2 regions of the Metapseudomonas resinovorans NBRC 106553 genome follow, and region 1 is predicted to be linked to the other one. Evidence: predicted binding sites of a transcription regulator. Region 1 holds the regulator's gene; the other holds the start of a gene.
What was found. Region 1 encodes FliA, which starts transcription of late flagellar genes. Its sites were predicted from a motif close to CTAAAGTTTNNNNNNNNNNNGCCGNTAA; they were not measured.

Region 1 (9,357 bases):
GCTTGAAGATGCTCATGGGCGTCTGCAGGAATGCCGCGCCCAGGGTACCGCCCAGGACGATGAGCGCCGCCGGCCCGTTGAGCAGGGCCGCGGCGTGGCCGCCTTCGAGGTAATTGCCGCCGATGATGGCGACGAAGGCCAGGATTACCCCGATCAGGCTAAGTACATCCATTACCTGGTGTTCTCCATTACATGCAGGCCTCGACCAGGTGCTTGCCGATGTCGTCCAGGCCGTAGACCGCGTCGGCCAGGTTGGCCTTCACCACGGCCATGGGCATGCCGTAGATCACGCAGCTGGCCTCGTCCTGGGCCCAGACCTGGCTGCCGCCCTGCTTGAGCAGGCGCGCGCCTTCGCGGCCGTCCGCGCCCATGCCGGTGAGCACCACGGCCAGGACCTTGTCGTTGTACGACTTGGCCGCCGAACCGAAGGTGATGTCCACGCAAGGCTTGTAGTTCAGGCGTTCGTCGCCGGGGAGGATGCGCACCACGCCACGGGCGTCGACCATCATCTGCTTGCCGCCGGGGGCCAGCAGGGCCAGGCCGGGACGCAGCACGTCGCCGTCCTCGGCTTCCTTGACGGAAATCCGGCAGAGCTTGTCCAGGCGTTCGGCGAAGGCCTTGGTGAAGGCCGCCGGCATGTGCTGGATCAGCACCAGCGGCGCCGGGAAGTTGGCCGGCAGCTGGGTGAGCACGCGTTGCAGGGCAACCGGCCCGCCGGTGGAGGTGCCGATCGCCACCAGCCGGTAGGCCTTACGCTTTGGGGCGGCGGAACCGGCCGGGGCCGCCGGGGCGGCGTGGCTCGGCTGCGCCGGCGTGTGCAGCGCGCGCGCCGGCACGCTGCTGCTGGCGGCCGGCGCCGGTGCCGGTGCCGGTGCCGCATGGGACGGGCTGCTGATACTGCTGTAGCGGCGATTGCTGCGGGCGATGCTGTGGACCTTCTCGCAGAGCAGCTGCTTGACCTTCTCCGGGGTACGGGAGATGTCCTCGAAATTCTTCGGCAGGAAATCCACCGCGCCGGCGTCCAGGGCGTCGAGGGTGACGCGGGCGCCTTCGTGGGTCAGCGAGGAGAACATCAGGACCGGGGTCGGGCAGCGCTGCATGATGTGCCGCACCGAGGTGATGCCGTCCATCATCGGCATCTCGTAGTCCATGGTGATGACGTCGGGCTTGAGCGCCAGCGCCTGGTCGATGGCTTCGCGGCCATTGGTGGCGGTGCCCACCACCTGGATATTGGGGTCGGAGGAAAGGATTTCCGAGACGCGGCGGCGGAAGAACCCGGAGTCATCCACCACCAGAACCTTGACTGCCATAAGAATAAAGCTCCTAGCGGGCGGCCATCGCTGGCCGCCCCAGATCAACCACGGCGTGCGTAATGCTTGAGCATGCTCGGCACGTCGAGGATCAGCGCGATACGGCCGTCGCCGGTGATGGTGGCGCCGGACATGCCCGGCGTACCCTGCAGCATCTTGCCCAGGGGCTTGATCACCACCTCTTCCTGGCCCACCAGCTGGTCGACCACGAAGCCGATGCGCTGGGTGCCCACGGAGAGGATCACCACATGGCCCTCGCCCTGCTCTTCCACCGCCGCGCTCTGCACCAGCCAGCGCTTGAGGTAGAACAACGGCAGGGCCTTGTCGCGGACGATCACCACTTCCTGGCCGTCCACCACATTGGTGCGGGACAGGTCGAGGTGGAAGATCTCGTTGACGTTCACCAGCGGGAAGGCGAAGGCCTGATTGCCCAGCATCACCATCAGGGTCGGCATGATCGCCAGGGTCAGCGGGACCTTGATGACGATCTTCGAACCCTGGCCCTTCTGCGAGAACACGTTCACCGTGCCGTTGAGCTGGGAGATCTTGGTCTTCACCACGTCCATGCCGACACCACGGCCGGACACGTCGGAAATCTCAGACTTGGTCGAGAAACCCGGGGCGAAGATCAGGTTGTAGCACTCCAGCTCGGTCAGGCGGTCGGCGGCATCCTTGTCCAGCAGGCCCTTCTCCACCGCCTTGGCGCGCAGCACGGCTGCGTCCATGCCCTTGCCGTCGTCGGTGATCATCAGGAGGATGTGGTCGCCTTCCTGTTCAGCCGAGAGCACCACGCGGCCGGTACGCTGCTTGCCGGCGGCCTCGCGCTCCTCGGGCGACTCGATGCCGTGGTCGACGGCGTTGCGCACCAGGTGCACCAACGGGTCGGCCAACGCCTCGACCAGGTTCTTGTCGAGGTCGGTTTCCTCGCCCACCAGCTCGAGGTTGATTTCCTTCTTCAGGTTGCGCGCCAGGTCGCGGACCAGGCGCGGGAAGCGGCCGAAGACTTTCTTGATCGGCTGCATCCGCGTCTTCATCACCGCGGTCTGCAGGTCGGCGGTCACCACGTCGAGGTTGGACACGGCCTTGGCCATGGCCTCGTCGCCGCTGTTGGTCCCCAGGCGCACCAGGCGGTTACGCACCAGCACCAGCTCGCCGACCATGTTCATGATCTCGTCCAGGCGCGCGGTATCGACCCGCACGGTGGTCTCGGTTTCGCTGACGGCGGCCGGGCCGGCGGCACCATTGCTGGCGGCGGGCGCTGCCTGGCGCGGCGCGGGCTCGGCCTTGGCGGCGGGCTTGGCGACCGCTGCCGGGGCGACCGCACGGCTGACGGCGGGCGCGGCGGCAGGCACCGGCTGGGCGGCGGGTTCTTCAGCCGGAGCCGAGAACTTGCCCTTGCCATGCAACTGGTCGAGCAGCGCTTCGAATTCGTCGTCGGTGATGTTTTCGCCGCTGTCGGCAACGGGTGCCGGGGCAGCGACCGGGGCACTGGCGACAGGCTCGGCGGCGCCGTTGAACTTGCCCTTGCCGTGCAGCTGGTCGAGCAGGTCCTCGAACTCGTCGTCGGAGATCTCGTCGCCGCCGCCAGCGGTGGCCAGGGCCACGGCCGGAGCATGGACGGCTATCGCGGCCTCCGGCTCCACGGCGGCAACGGACTTGCCCTTGCCGTGCAGCTGGTCCAGCAGCGCTTCGAATTCATCGTCGGTGATTTCGTCGTCGGCGGTCGCCGGCGCTTCTGCTTCAGCGCTGGCGTTGTCGGCCAGGGCATCGAGCAACTGTTCGAACTCGCTGTCGGTGATATCGGCCGAGGCCGCCACCGGCGCGGGTGCTTCGACTACCGGTGCGGGCGCCGCGGGGGCCGGCTCGGCGCCACCCGGTTCGGCCAGGCGCGCCAGGGCGGCCAGCAGCTCCGGGGTAGCGGGAGTCGGTTCGCTGCGTTCGCGCACTTCGCGGAACATCTCGTTGACCGTGTCCAGCGCCTGCAGCACCACGTCCATCAGCTCGGCATCCACGCGGCGTTCGCCCTTGCGCAGGATGTCGAAGACGTTTTCAGCGATGTGGCAGCACTCGACCAGGGCGTTGAGCTGGAGGAAACCAGCGCCGCCCTTGACGGTATGGAAACCACGGAAGATCGCGTTGAGCAGGTCCATATCGTCCGGGCGGCTTTCCAGCTCGACCAGCTGCTCGGACAATTGCTCCAAAATCTCGCCGGCCTCTACCAGGAAGTCCTGGAGGATTTCTTCATCGGCGTCGAAGCTCATATGAGCGCTCCCTAGAAACCAAGGCTGGATAGCAGATCGTCGACGTCGTCCTGTCCGGACACCACGTCTTCCCGTATATCGGCATGGATCTGCGGACCTTCACCCCTGGAAGGACTTTTTTGTTGTTCCAGCTCGGCGCGCAGCGCCGCGTGGTCGTGCTCGATGCCCGCGTAACGGTCCACCTGGCTGGCCATGAGCACCAGTTTCACCAGGTTGCTTTCCACTTCGGTGACCAGTTGGGTCACGCGCTTGATCACCTGGCCGGTGAGGTCCTGGTAATCCTGGGCGAGCAGGATGTCGTTGAGCTTGCCCGACAGCGCATCGGTGTCGCGCTGGCTGCGGGAGAGGAATTGCTCGACGCGACGGGCCAGGTCACGGAAACCATCCGCGCCGATTTCCCGGCGCATGAAGCGCCCCCACTCCTCGCCCAATTGCTGGGCTTCGTCGCTCAGGCCGTTGAGCAGCGGCGCGCTTTCCTCCACCAGGTCCATGGTGCGGTTGGCGGCCTTCTCGGTCATCTGCACCACGTAGGACAGCCGGTCGGTCGCGTCGGCGATCTGCGACATCTCCTGGGCGTGGGGCAGGTGCGGGTCGATCTGGAAGTTGACGATGGCGTTGTGCAGCTCACGGGTGAGCCTGCCTACTTCCTGGTACAGGCCACGGTCGCGGACTTGGTTGAGTTCGTGGATGAGTTGCACGGCATCGGTGAAATTGCCTTTCTCAAGGCTATCCACCAGTTCCCGCGCACGGACTTTCAGGGTCGACTCGAAGTCTCCCAGCAGGTGTTCGTTCTGGTCCATGGTGCCCTCGCGGCTGACATCAGCCGTTGACCCGCTCGAAGATCTTCTCGATTTTTTCTTTCAGGACCTGGGCGGTAAAGGGCTTGACCACATAGCCGTTCACGCCGGCCTGGGCCGCTTCGATGATCTGGTCGCGCTTGGCTTCGGCGGTCACCATCAGCACCGGCAGGTGCTTCAGGCGCTCGTCGGCACGCACGGCGCGCAGCAGGTCGATGCCGGTCATGCCGGGCATGTTCCAGTCGGTCACGAGGAAGTCGAAGTTGCCGCTGTGCAGCATCGGCAGGGCCGTGGTGCCATCGTCGGCTTCAGCGGTATTGGTGAATCCCAAATCGCGCAAGAGGTTCTTGATGATGCGTCTCATCGTCGAGAAATCATCCACGATGAGGATTTTCATGTTCTTGTCCAAGTCGACCTCCGTACAGTCTCAAACGCCCCTCTTGCCGGGAGCGCCGTTCAAATCTGGAAGCGGTGTGCGTTCAGCGCGCGCGCCATTCACAGAGCCGCGCGCGCAGACGGGCCGCGCACTGGCTATGCAACTGGCTGACTCGCGATTCGCTGACCCCCAGCACTTCACCGATTTCCTTCAGGTTCAATTCTTCGTCGTAGTACAGCGCCAGCACCAGGCGCTCACGCTCCGGCAGGTTCGCGATGGCATCCGCCAGCGCGGCCTGGAAGCGTTCTTCTTCCAGATCTTGGGAAGGTGAGAAAGGAGTGACACCGGCGTCCTCGTGCACGCCGCCCTGCTCGCCGTCCTGCAACAGGTCGTCGAAGCTGAACAGGCGGCTGCCCAAGGTGTCGCTCAGGATGCCGTAGTAGTCTTCGAGACTCAATCCAAGTTCGGCAGCAACTTCCTGATCTTTAGCGTCGCGTCCCGTTCTGGCTTCAATTACCCGGATCGCGTCGCTCACCATGCGGGTGTTGCGGTGCACCGAACGGGGTGCCCAGTCGCCCTTGCGGACCTCGTCGAGCATGGCCCCGCGAATGCGGATACCGGCGTAGGTTTCGAAACTCGCGCCCTTGCTGCCGTCGTATTTCTTCGAGGCTTCGAGCAGGCCGATCATCCCGGACTGCATCAGGTCTTCCACCTGCACGCTGGCCGGCAGGCGCGCGAGCAGGTGATAGGCGATGCGCTTGACCAGGGGCGCGTAGCGCTCGATCAGTTGATGTTGCGAATCCCTTGCCTGTGCCTTGCCGTACATACGCAGCCCCGTGGCGGGTGTCATACAGGGTGTTCCGCGGAGGGCTGTCTGACCAGCCGCTCGACGAAGAACTCCAGGTGACCACGCGGATTGGCCGGCAGCGGCCAGCTGTCGACCTTCTGTGCGATCGCCTTGAACGCCAGCGAGCACTTCGAGCGCGGGAAGGCTTCATAGACCGCGCGTTGCTTCTGCACGGCCTTGCGCACCGATTCGTCGTAGGGCACCGCGCCGACATACTGCAGGGCGACGTCGAGGAAGCGGTCGGTGACCTTGGTCAGCTTGGCGAACAGGTTGCGTCCTTCCTGCGGGCTGTGGGCCATGTTGGCCAGCACGCGGAAGCGATTCATGCCGTAGTCGCGGTTGAGCAGCTTGATCAGCGCGTAGGCGTCGGTGATCGAGGTCGGCTCGTCGCAGACCACCACGATGACTTCCTGGGCGGCGCGGACGAAGCTGACCACCGAATCGCCGATACCGGCGGCGGTGTCGATCACCAGCACGTCGAGATTGTCGCTGATGTCGCTGAAGGCCTGGATCAGGCCGGCGTGCTGCATGGGCGAGAGCTGCACCATGCTCTGCGTGCCGGAGGCGGCCGGGACGATGCGAATGCCACCCGGCCCCTGCAACAGCACGTCGCGCAGGTCGCATTCGCCATTGATCACATCGGCCAGGGTGCGCTTGGCGGTGAGGCCGAGCAGGACGTCGACGTTGGCGAGTCCCAGGTCGGCGTCCAACAACATGACGCGACGACCCAGCTCGGCCAGTGCCAGCGAAAGGTTCACCGACACGTTGGTCTTGCCGACGCCACCCTTGCCGCCGGTCACCGCGATCACCTGTACGGGATGCATACTACCCATTTCAAATACCTTGCCTTAGGTCGACTGGGCCACTTGGCTGTCCAGCACCGCCCCCTCGGGGGCGGCTAACGATTCTTCAACCGGCGCGCCGCGCCGGATTCTGGTAGAGCCCGGCGAACAGGTCAGCCATGGCTTCTTCACTTGGATCCTCCGGTGCCTGGAGGCTCACCGCACGGCTCACCAGCTGGTGGCTGCGCGGAACCTGCAGATCATCCGGGATTCGCGGTCCATCGGCGAGATAGGCTACCGGGAGATGCTGGCCGATAGCCAGCCCCAAAACCTCGCCCAGACTGGCCGCTTCGTCCGCCTTGGTAATGACGCAACCCACCAGGCCGCAGCGTTTGTAGCTGTGATAGGCGGCCTTGAGCACCTGGCTCTGGCTGGTAGCGGCCATGACCAGGTAATTCTTCGCGTTTATCGACCGGCTTGCCAGCGCTTCCAGCTGCAGGGTGAGGGCCGGATCGTTGACCGGCAGACCGGCGGTATCGATCAGCACCACGCGCTTGCGCATCAGCGGCGCCAGGGCCTGGGTCAGGGACTGGCCCGGGTCCACCAGGGTCACCGGTACGCCGAGGATGCGGCCGAGGGTCTTGATCTGTTCCTGGGCGCCGATGCGGAAACTGTCCATGCTCACCAGGGCGACGCCCTGGGCGCCGTACTTAAGCACGTAGCGGGCGGCCAGCTTGGCCAGCGTGGTGGTCTTGCCCATGCCGGCCGGACCGACCAGGGCGATCACACCGCCCTCTTCCAGCGGCTCGATCTTCGGCGTGCGGATGGCGTGGGCCAGGTGCGCCAGCAGCATGCGCCAGGCCTGGCGCGGTTCGTTGACCTTGGCCACCTTGTCCAGCAGGGCGCGGCCCAGCTCGGCCGACAGACCCATGCGCTGCAAGCGGCGCCAGAGGTTGGCCTGCTGCGGGCGACGGCTTTGCATCTGGCCCCAGGCGATGGACCCCAGTTGCACTTCGATCAGTTCACGCAGGCCGCTCAGCTCGAAACGCATGGCGTCCAGGGCGGCTTGCTCGACCACCGGCGGCCGCGTGCTCACCGCTTCCAGCGGACGCGGCGCCGGACGCGGGCGACTCATGGCGGCGGACAGCGCCGACTCGGGCAGCTCGGACTCGATGGCGGTCAGCGACTCCCCGGCGAACAATTGACGGTCCTTGCCGGCATCGGCCATGGCACGGGTGGTCAGCTCGGCCTGGGCTTCGGCGATGCGCGCCTGGGTCTTGCGCAGCTCGGCTTCGAGGGCCGGGTTGGGCTTGCTCGGTGCCGGGGCCGGCAGCGGGTAGTCCAGCGCCGCGGTCAGCTCGACACCGCCGGCGACCCGACGATTGCCGATGATGGCGGCATCCGCGCCCAGTTCATCACGCACCAGCTTCATGGCTTGACGCATATCGGCGGCGAAGAAGCGTTTGACCTGCATGGTCCTTGCCCTCGGTTAGTTCTGGCCCACAGTCGCGACTATGGTGACCTGCTTGTTGTCCGGTATTTCCTGGTAGGCCAGTACGTGCATGGTGGGCACGGCGAGCCTTGCGAAGCGCGACATCATTGCCCGGATCGGTCCGGCCACCAGCAGGATCGCCTGCTTGCCGAGCATTTCCTGACGCTGCGCCGCCTCTACCAGGGAGCGTTGCAACTTTTCGGCCATCCCGGGTTCCAGAAGAACGCCATCTTCCGAACCCTGTCCGGCCTTCTGCAGGCTATTGAGCAATATCTGTTCCAACCTGGGCTCCAGAGTGATCACGGGCAGCTCCGGCTCTAGTCCCACAATGCTTTGCACGATTGCGCGGGATAGCGAGACGCGCACCGCCGCCACCAGCGCGGCGGGATCTTGACTCTTGGGCGCTAGGTTGGCGATGGCTTCGGCGATGGTGCGGATGTCGCGCACCGGCACCTGTTCCTGCAGCAGCGCCTGGAGGACCTTGAGCAGGGTCGACAGCGACACCATGCCGGGCACCAGCTCTTCGGCCAGGCGCGGCGAGCTCTTGGCGAGGTTCTGCATCAACTGCTGGACTTCTTCGTGGCCGAGCAGCTCGTGGGCGTGCTTGTGCAGGACCTGGTTGAGATGGGTGGCGACCACGGTGCTGGCGTCCACCACCGTGTAGCCGAGGGATTGGGCCTGGTCGCGCTGGCTGGCGTCGATCCACACCGCTTCCAGGCCGAACGCCGGATCCTTGGCGGCCACGCCGTTGAGGGTGCCGAACACCTGGCCGGGGTTGATGGCCAGCTCGCGGTCCGGGTAGACCTCCGCCTCGGCCACGCTGACGCCCATCAGGGTCAGGCGGTAGGCGTTGGGCAGCAGGTCGAGGTTGTCGCGGATATGCACCGAGGGCATCAGGAAGCCCATCTCCTGGGACAGCTTCTTGCGCACGCCCTTGATCCGCGCCAGCAACTGGCCGCCCTGGTTGCGGTCCACCAGCGGAATCAGCCGATAGCCCACTTCCAGGCCCACCAGGTCCACCGGGGTCACGTCGTCCCAGCCCAGCTCCTTGGTTTCCTGGGCGCGCTGGGCGGGCAGCAGCTCCTGCTGGCGCTTCTCCTCCTGCACCGCCTCTTCCTTGACGCGCGTCTGCTTCTTCCAGATCAACCAGGCGCCGCCTGCGGCCACCAGGCCGAGGCCGACGAAGGGCACATGGGGCATGCCCGGCACCAGGCCCATGGCGATGAGGATGGCGGCGGACACCGCCAGGGCCTTGGGCGAGGCGAACATCTGCCGGTTGACCTGCTGACCCATGTCCTCGGAAGAGGACACGCGGGTCACCATGATCGCCGCGGCGGTGGACAGCAGCAGCGAGGGAACCTGCGCCACCAGGCCGTCGCCGATGGTCAGCAGGGAGTAGATGCGGCCGGCGTCGCCGAAGCTCAGGCCGTGCTGCAGCATGCCGATGGCCATGCCGCCGATGAGGTTGATGAAGAGGATCAGCAGGCCGGCG
Region 2 (9,357 bases), 1.1 Mb from region 1:
AGATCATGCGCACCAGCTAAGACAGCTGACCCGCCCCATGCAGGTGGAAAGCGGGTCGGGAGCTACAAGGCGCCGAAGCCGAGTTCCGATGGCCCCATGCAGGCCGCCAGGCGGCGGCCAACGTGCCTCTCGCGACTCAGCCCTTCACGCCTCGAACAGCGACCAGGAACCCCGGCCATCCACTTCCAGCCGGTGGGTGTGGAAGTTCGCCAGTGTGCTGCGGTGGCCGATGCTCACCAGCATGGTGTCGCGCATTTCTTCGCGCAGCAGCGAGTAGAGGGCGTGCTCCAGGCCTTCGTCCATGGCCGAGGTGGATTCGTCGAGGAACACGATCTGCGGACGGTTGAACAGCACCCGGGCGAAGGCCAGGCGCTGTTGCTCGCCGACCGAGAGAATGCGCGTCCAGTCCTGGCTGAGGTCGAGCTGCTCGGTCAGGTGGGCGAGGTTCACCTGGCGCAGCACCTGCTTGAGGCGGTCCTCGTCTTCCGCGGCGCTGGAGGCCGGATAGGCGATGGCCGTGCGCAGGTCCCCCAACGGCAGGTACGGCCGCTGGGAAAGGAACAGTGCCTGGTTGCCGCCGGGGCGCCGTACCTCCCCTTCCGCGTAGGGCCAGAGTCCGGCCAGGGCGCGCAGCAGGGTGGTCTTGCCGCTGCCCGACGGCCCCTTGATCAGCAGCGCCTGCCCGGGCGCGAGGCGGAGGTTCAGGTCGGCCAGCAGGCGGAACCCGTCGGGACGCAGCACCTGCATGCCGTCGATCTCCAGCACCCCGGCCTGCTCCTGGGTGGTGACGCGGGGCAAGGTACGGGCCTGCTGGTTGGCATCGAGGAAGCCGGTGAGACGGTCGAGGGTCGCGCGGTACTGGGCGAAGGCATCGTAGGAGCTGCGGAAGAACGACAGCGAGTCCTGCACCTGGCCGAAGGCCTGGGAGGTCTGCATCACGTCGCCCAGCTTGATGGCGCCGCTGAAGAAGCGCGGGGCCTGCAGGATGAAGGGGAAGACCACCGCCACCTGGCTGATGGCGAGGTTGAAACCGTCGAACTTCAGGCTCCGGTACACCAGCGCCCAGACGTTGCCGATCAATGCCGCGAAGCGTCCCAGCAGCGTTTGCCGTTCGATCCCGGTGCCCTGGTAGAAGGCCACGTTCTCGGCGTTCTCCCGCAAGCGCATCAGGGCGTAACGGAAGTTCGCCGTGAGTTTCTCGTTGAAGAAGTTCAGCCGGATCAGCGGGCGACCGAGGCGGAAGGCGATCCAGGTGGCGACTATCACGTAGATGTACACGGCGAAGACCATCGCCCGTGGTATCTCCACGCCGCCGACTTCCAGGGGCGCCGACAGGCCCCAGAGGATGGCGGTAAAGGCCACCAGCGACACCAGTGCGCTGACAGCGCCCAGGGCCAGGCTCACCGAGCCGGTGACGAAGTTGTTCACATCCAGTTCGATACGCTGGTCCGGGTTGTCCACCGGCTCGGCGAGGAACTGGCCACGGTAGTAGGCGTCGCCCCTCATCCAGTCGGCGGTCATCCGGTCGTTGAGCCATACCCGCCAGTGGATGCTGAAGGCCTGGGTCACGTAGTAGGTGAACAGCGCGCGCAGCACATGGATGGTGGCGAGGATCGCGAACACCCCGAGCAGGTACCAGAAGGCCGGCTGGTCCAGCCCCTGCAGGGCGCTGTAGAAACCGTTGTACCAGAACGAGAACAGCACGTTCATGCGCACCGAGAACAAGGTCAGCACCAGCAGCAGGGTGAACACCAGCAGCGGCCGCCAGCTGTGTTTCGGGCGGAGGTAGGGGCCGGCGATCTGCCAGAACTGGCCGCCCCAATGCGTGAAGCGCACTGCCAGCGCTCCCGCCGCGGCGAACCCGGCAATGGTGATCAGGGATGCGACTGCGAGCCAACTCAGGCTTTCCTGCAAGGCCTGGTTCCAATCCATTGCCATGGTGCTTACCCGTGCTTTTCTGGAGGAAGGAATTGCTCTGCCGAAGGCACTCGACAGCGGCGACCGATAGTAGCATCCCGAGTCGAGGGAACTCGCCGCCCCAGCCCCGCCGCCCTCAGATCAGCACCCGCAACGTCCAGTACAGCGTTGCCGCGAGGGCGAGGGACGCCGGCAGGGTCAGCACCCAGGCCAGCAGCATGTTGCGGATGGTCTGCCACTGCAGGCCGCTGCCATTGGCGGTCATGGTGCCGGCCACACCCGAGGAGAGCACCTGGGTGGTCGATACCGGCAGACCGAAGTAATCCGCAGCGCCGATGGTCAGCATCGCGGTCAGCTGCGCGCTGGCGCCCTGGGCGTAGGTCATGGGCTTTCGCCCTATGCCTTCGCCCACCGTGGTGACTATTCGCCGCCAGCCCACCAGGGTCCCCAGGCCGAGGGCCATGGCCACCGCCACCTTGACCCAGGTCGGGATGAACTGGATGGCGTCCAGGCTGCTCTCGCGCAGGGCCTGCAGGGTGCTCCAGGACTCGATGTCGAAGATCCCTTTGCTGAGGTTGAGCTGGCGAATCGTTTCCACCGTCAGGTACAGCTCCGCCCGCAGCGCCAGCGCCTGCTCGCCGGACAGGCTGGCGAGGTCGCGGTGTCCGCCCAGGCGCTCGCCAATGTCGTGCAGCTGGGTGGCCAGGGCGGGCAGCACCTCGGGCGTCAGGCGCTGCTCGCGCTGGTAGTCGGCGAGCACCTGGCGCGGGTCCGTTGGTGCATCGCCGGGGCCCTGGCGGCGCACCTGCACTTCAGCCTGCCGCGCCAGCTCGCCCAGCGTCTGCACCTCGGCCTGTGTAAGCCCGCGATCGATGGCGAAGCTCAGGGGCAGCAGCGCCGCGAGTACCAGCATGATCAGGCCGATGCCCTTCTGCCCGTCGTTGGAACCGTGGGCAAAGGACACGCCGGTGCAGGTCAGGATCAGCAGCGCGCGAATGCCCAAGGGCGGTGGCGTCCGTCCCTCGGGGGCACTGAACAAGGCGCGCTGGCGCACCAGGGCACGCAGGCTCAACAGGAGCAGCGCGGCGCCGAGGAAGCCCACCAGTGGTGACAGCAACATCGCATAACCGACCTTGACCAACTGGCTCCATGCGCTGCCGCTCAACCCCAGCTCGCCGCTCAGCGCGCCATGGGCCAGGCCGACGCCGACGATGGAGCCGATCAGGGTGTGCGAGGAAGACACCGGCAGGCCCAGCCACCAGGTCCCGAGGTTCCACAGGATGGATGCCCCCAACAGCGCGCCGATCATGGCCAGGCCGGCGTCGCTGTCGACCTTCAGCAGCAGATCCAGGGGCAGCAGGGTGACGATGCCGAACGCCACCGCTCCGCTGGAAAACAGCACGCCCATCAGGTTCCAGCACCCCGACCAGACCACCGCCGTCTGCGGCGGCAGGGCGTTGGTGTAGATCACCGTGGCCACGGCGTTGGCCGTGTCGTGGAAGCCATTGATGAACTCGAAACCCAGGGCGGTGAGCAGTGCCAATGCCAGCACCAGCAAGGCACCGTTGAGCGGCAGCTCGCCACCCTGGGCAAAAACCTCCAGGGCTAGACTGCCGAAGGTGTAGGCCAGGCCCGCGCCCAGCAGCAGGAAGAACAGCAGGTGCCCGAGCGGGCTTGCTCGCTCGCGCAACACCGGGTTTACCGGCATGCGCGACAAACGCGCGGCGCGCAGGGATTCCAGGATGAGATAGCGGTCTAGCACGTCCGAAGCATTCCCTGGCTGGGGGCGATTGCCGTTTCTGGACAGGGGAAGGACAAGGTCGAGGCCCAGGGGCGCAAGCGACTTCCCGGCACTGGCCCATAGCCTAGTTCACCGCGTGGCACCTTGAGCGACGGCACCCACCCGGCCTTCAAGGTCTCGGACCTGGACCGGGCCATCGCGGGCAGGGCTATCGGGTGGCGGCCATCATTGACGGCGGGATTCCCGTCGAACTGATCGAGACCCGCCTGACCGACGAGGAATCCGGGGCCGCGCGCGCAGTGGCCGGCAGGCCCCGCTGTATGCCGGCGAACCGGATCAGGCCCTACCGCCCACCACTTGAGCAGGCCGCCGATCAGCGCGAGAGGTGGCTGGAGAACTGCCCGATGGCGCTGACCACCCGTTGCGCGCCGTCCTGGATCTCGACGATGGCGGTGCCGGCCTGGCCGGACAGCTCAAGGCCCAGCTCGGCCTGTTGCCGGCCACGGTCGATCATGGCCACGGCGCGCTCGGCCAGTTGCTGGTTCTGCTCCACCACCTTGGTGATCTCCAGGGTCGCGGCGCTGGTGCGCGACGCCAGCTGGCGCACTTCGTCCGCCACCACCGCAAAGCCCCTCCCCTGCTCCCCGGCACGGGCCGCTTCGATGGCCGCGTTGAGGGCCAGCAGGTTGGTCTGGTCGGCGATGCCGCTGATGCTCTTGACGATGGCGCCGATCACCTGGGACTGCTGGTCCAGCGCCTCGATGCCCTGCACCGCTTCCTGCATGCGGATGGCCAGCTCGCGCATCACGTCCACCGTCTGCTGCACCACGCCGGCACCGCGCTGGGCGCTGGCGTCGGTTCCCTTGGAGGTGTCGAGGGCCATGCTGGCGGCCTCGGCCACCGCCGCTTCGCGGTTGACCTGGTCGGTGATCACGGTGGCGAACTTGACCACTTTGTAGAGGCGGTCGTGGGCGTCGATGATCGGGTTGTAGGAGGCCTCCAGCCATACCGTGCGCCCATGCCGGTCCACGCGCTTGAAGCGGTCGGCGACGAATTCGCCACGGCGCAGCTTGTCCCAGAACGCGTGGTACTGCGGGGAGTTGTACTCCGCCGGCTCGCAGAATTGCCGGTGATGCTTGCCGCGAACCTGCTCCAGGCTGTAGCCCATGGCATCGAGGAAACGCTGGTTGGCGGTGAGCACCTCGCCTTCGAGGTTGAACTCGATCACCGCGGTGGAGCGCTGCAGGGCGTTGATCAGGTTCTCGTGCTCGCGGGATGTCTCGATGGTGCGGGTCAGGTTGCTGGCGTAGATCGAGAAGCCCTGCAACACCCCCGCGCCGTTGCGGATCGGCTGGAGGATGCAGCGCAGCCAGGCCTCCTCGCCATCGCCGCGCAACAGGCGCACCACCCCGGCCAGGTGCTCGCCGCGTTCCAGCGCGACCTTCACCCGCAAATGGAACTCCAGGCCACGTACATGCTCGGGGATCAGCTCCAGCAACGAACGGCCGATCACCTGGTCGGCGCGGTAGAGCATCTCCTGCTCGAAGAGGCTGTTGGCCGACACGATGCGGCCACACCCATCGAGGTAGAGGGCAAGCATTTCCTCATCCAGGCTGGCGCGGACCTGCTGGATGGACGACAGCTCTTCGCGCAGGCTGAGCAGTTCCTGTTTCAGACGGGAATTGAACATATCGGGGCTCGGGAATGAGAAGGCGGGGCGGTACTTCCTGCATCGGCTGGAACCTGCGCTTCTTTAGGCACCGCGCAGCAGCCGGCGACCACCGGAAACCAGGGGCTGTCGGTGAGGGCTCAGGCCAGGAAAGGGTGTTGCGCGCGCCTGCCAGGAAGGCAGGCCTGAAGAAGGTGGGTGACGTCCATGTCGCTTGATTTCATTCTGCCACTAGATATCGAGAGGACGCCACAACTAAAAAGGCGTCTCGTTCAGCCCTCAACCCCGATGGGTATGCCGGAAAGTTTCGGCGTCATCCAGGGTGGGGTCGAACAGCGGGTCGTCCGGATCGCGCTCCAGCTCAAGGTCCACGCAATCAGGGTCGATCAGCCAGCGCGGAAATGCCTGCTGGCGCTGGGTTTCGGTCATGCCGCCTCTTCGCTCACTGCTCATGCTGCACCTCTGCGGTGTACAGGGCCTGTGAACATTGGATTGGCGAAGGCACGGCGACGTTCAACCTTTCAGCGGGCCATCGGTCAGCCCTAGCGATTGTCCTGGGCACCGGCGCTTATCAGCATCTGCGCCTGGCCCTCGCTGATCGGCGCATTGCCGTCCACACAGCGGATGACCGGGCCGTGCAGCGCCGGATCGGTGCTGATCACCACCTGGTGGATGGGCAGCTCGACCACCTTGCCCTTGAGGTCGAGCACACACATGTCGCGGTCGAAGTCGATCTGTACGGCCATGGGAGAACTCCTCGGTTTGGCGGATGGATGCCCCTGCAAGGCCCCCTACAAGAATAGGAGCGCAGCCAGCCCGCAACGTTCAGGCGGCACGCCGGACGGGAAAGTGAAAAGGCGCCAGCCCCTCGCGGAGCTGGCGCCTGGAATAAGAAAGCGGGGTTGGTGTGAGGGCACCAGCCCCGGTGGACGATGCAGCGATGCGAGCAGGATCGCAGCCCGGCCACAAGGATCTCCTCCTCCCGTACTGGCGAGAGGGAGTGCTAGGGAACACTGGCGCCGGTGGGCGCCGGGGTCTGGTCGTGGATCAGTGACGACGATCCGGCCGTACCAGGCCCAGTTTCTCGATTCGGTAGCGCAACATGTCCCGCGTCAGGCCCAGCAGGCGGGCGGACTTGGTGACATTCCAGTCGGTCTTGTCGAGCATGCGGATGACCATGTCCCGCTCGGCTTCCGGCTCGCCGCCATGGCCATGGCCATTGCCGTTGCCATTGCCGTTGGTGCGGTAGTGGCCGCTGGACTCCTCCACCAGGCTCGGGCAGATGTGCAGCTGCGCCGCGGTCACCAGTTGGCCCTGGGCCAGCAGCACGGTCTGCTCGAGCATGTTGCGCAGCTCGCGCACGTTGCCCGGCCAGCTGTAGCTCTGCAGCAGGTTTTCCGCCTCGGTGGAAAACTGCAGGCCGCTCTTGCCGTAGCGTTTGCCGTGTTGCTTGAGGAAGTGCCGGGCCAGCAGCAGGACGTCGTCGCCCCGCGCGTAGAGGCGCGGCACGCGGATGGAGATGATCCGCAGGCGGAAGAACAGGTCGCGGCGGAACTTGCCCTGCTGGACCATCAGTTCGAGGTTGCAGTTGGTGGCGCTGATGATCCGCAGGTTGACCTTGCGCTCCTTCACCGAACCGATGCGGCGGATGGTGCGGTCCTCCAGCAGCTTGAGCAGCTTGGCCTGGAGCACCAGGTCCATCTCGCCCACTTCGTCGAGGAACAGGGTGCCGCCGTCGGCCGCTTCCACCAGCCCCAGGCGACGGTCCTTGGCATCGGTGAAGGCGCCCTTCTCGTGGCCGAAGAGTTCCGCCTCCAGCAGGTGGGCGGGAATCGACGCGCAGTTGAACTCGACGAAGGGGCCCTTGCTGCGCGTGCCATCGAAATGCAGGGCGCGGGCGATGAGTTCCTTGCCGGTGCCGGTCTCACCTTCCACCAGCACGGCCGGCAGCTCGGCGTCGGTCATGCGGCTCTCGGCGTCCAGCAACTGGCGCACCATGGATTTGACTTCGAGCATGGCCGCGGAGTCGCCGATCAGCGCCTCCAGCCCGGCGTCCTGGGCCGCGCGGCTGTGGTAGAAGTCCAGCTTGTGCTCCAGGCGCTGGGCTTCCAGGGCCTTGTCCAGCAGCAGCTTGAGTTCGGCCAGGGCCACCGGCTTGGTCAGGTAATGGAAGGCGCCGGCCTTCATCGCCTGTACCGCGTCCTCGATGTTGCCGTAGCCGGTCATCATGATCGGCTTGATCTGCGGCGCGCGGTTGCTCACCTCGCGGATCAGCTCGTGGCCGCTCATGCCCGGCAGGGAGTTGTCGGTCAGCAGGACATCGGGCACCTGGTCCTGCAGCAGCTCCAGGGCCTCTTCCGCCGAGTGGCAGACCAGCGTCTCGAAATTCTTGCGCTCGAGGTAGGTCTGGATGTTCCCCGCCAGCATTTCGTCGTCTTCGACAATCAATACGCTGTGCTCCATCACCCCCTCCCCCCCGCCACCTTGAAGCTCAGGCAGATGCGGGTACCTTCACGCTCGCGGCTGGTCAGGCTGACCTTGCCGCCGAAGCGCTCCATGATGCGTTTGACCATCACCAGGCCTACCCCCAGACCACCCTGCTTGGTGGTGTAGTAGGGCTTGAAGGCCATGGTTTCCTGCTTGCGCGTCATGCCCTGGCCGGTGTCGGTGATGGCCAGCAGCAGGCGCTTGCCGCTGCTGTCGGGCGCGACCTCGATGCGTAGCAGGCCGCCGTTGGGCATGGCCTCGATGGCATTGGCGAACAGGCTGTTGAGCACCTGGGCGAGCAGCACCCGGTGGCTGACCACCGCCGGCGCCGCCTCGGCGTGGAACTCCACGCGCACGCCGGAGTGGCGAATCTGCTGGTCGAAGCCGTGCAGCGCCTCGTTGATCACCGCCAGCGGCTCCACCGCCTCGACATCGCCGGACAGCGGCCGCGCCGAGATCAGCAGCTCGCGCACCCACTTCGACATGCGGTCCACCTGGCTGATGATGTCGTCGATGTTCTTGCGCACCGGCGGTTCCACCATCTCCTGGGCGAGTTCCGCGCTGGAGCGGATCGACGCCAGCGGGTTGCGCAGGCTGTGGGCCACGGCCGAGGACATCTCGCCGAGGGCGACGAAGGTCTCGTTGGCGATCAGCTGGCTCTGCTGCCTGGCCAGCAGGCCCGAGGCGCGCCGCACTATCCAGTACAGGCCGAGGTAGATCAGCCCGCCGCCGATGGCGGTGGCCATCCAGATCAGCACGAAGCCGCGCTGGATGCGTTGCACCAGGTCCCGTGGCTCCTTGTAGATCTCCACCACCGAGGCGACGTTGCCCTGGTCATCCAGCAGCGGGATGTAATTCTCGATGAACAGGGTGCGCGGCGCGCGGAGGAACTTCTGCTCGCTGCGGTCGGTGACTTCGTCGTAGCTGGCGGCGACCTGCATGGGCGAGGAGAAGGCCTGCTCCAGGTCGTCGTGGCCGCTCATGTCCTTGCCCACCAGCGCCGGGTTGGTGGACCAGACGATCACCCGGTCGGCGCCATAGATATTGGCCAGCAGGGCATCGGGGAGCATGGCGATGTGGTCGAGGAACTCGTTGCGCGCCCGCTGCCGGGCTTCCAGCATGTGCTGCGGGTGGTGGCCGTCCTGGCGGGCGTCCAGCAGCTCGCCCATGGTCATGCTCGTCGGCAGCGCCACATGGCGGATCTCGGCCGAGGCGATGGACTGGATGAACTGCGAGCTGAGCATGGCGTCGCGCTCGATGCTCTCGGTCACCACGAAGCGCGTGGAGATGATCCCCAGGCCGATTGCCACGCTGGCGATCACCACCAGGCTGACCAGCGAGAACCAGCGCAGCAGGTTGAACTGCGGCGGTGGAGAATCACCGGTCTTGCCGGTCGTGTACCTATCCCAGATCACCGACAGAGCGCTCATGGAAACCTTCCTATGCGTTGCGTGATGGGTTCGCCCGGTTATGCCAACCGGGCAGCCATGGACGATGGTGCATGCTCGATCGAACCGTTGCATAAACCAGGCCCGTTTCCCCC

Region 2: the regulator FliA is predicted to act here: its motif matches at 5,388-5,415, upstream of PCA10_RS31360 (methyl-accepting chemotaxis protein).

The regions. Positions count from the first base shown of each region.
Region 1 covers NC_021499.1:4,352,799-4,362,155, forward strand. The annotation lists gene PCA10_RS19755 (flagellar motor protein) at 1-172, opposite strand, end outside; gene PCA10_RS19760 (protein-glutamate methylesterase/protein-glutamine glutaminase) at 189-1,310, opposite strand; gene PCA10_RS19765 (chemotaxis protein CheA) at 1,355-3,571, opposite strand; gene PCA10_RS19770 (protein phosphatase CheZ) at 3,583-4,371, opposite strand; gene PCA10_RS19775 (chemotaxis response regulator CheY) at 4,391-4,765, opposite strand; gene fliA (RNA polymerase sigma factor FliA) at 4,848-5,594, opposite strand; gene fleN (flagellar synthesis regulator FleN) at 5,591-6,424, opposite strand; gene flhF (flagellar biosynthesis protein FlhF) at 6,501-7,847, opposite strand; gene flhA (flagellar biosynthesis protein FlhA) at 7,863-9,357, opposite strand, start outside.
Region 2 covers NC_021499.1:5,498,321-5,507,677, forward strand. The annotation lists gene csiR (DNA-binding transcriptional regulator CsiR) at 1-20, shown strand, start outside; gene PCA10_RS24785 (ABC transporter ATP-binding protein/permease) at 145-1,938, opposite strand; gene PCA10_RS24790 (inorganic phosphate transporter) at 2,054-3,625, opposite strand; gene PCA10_RS31360 (methyl-accepting chemotaxis protein) at 4,032-5,348, opposite strand; gene PCA10_RS30675 (hypothetical protein) at 5,607-5,756, opposite strand; gene PCA10_RS24800 (DUF3203 family protein) at 5,870-6,073, opposite strand; gene PCA10_RS24805 (sigma-54-dependent transcriptional regulator) at 6,375-7,790, opposite strand; gene PCA10_RS24810 (sensor histidine kinase) at 7,790-9,244, opposite strand.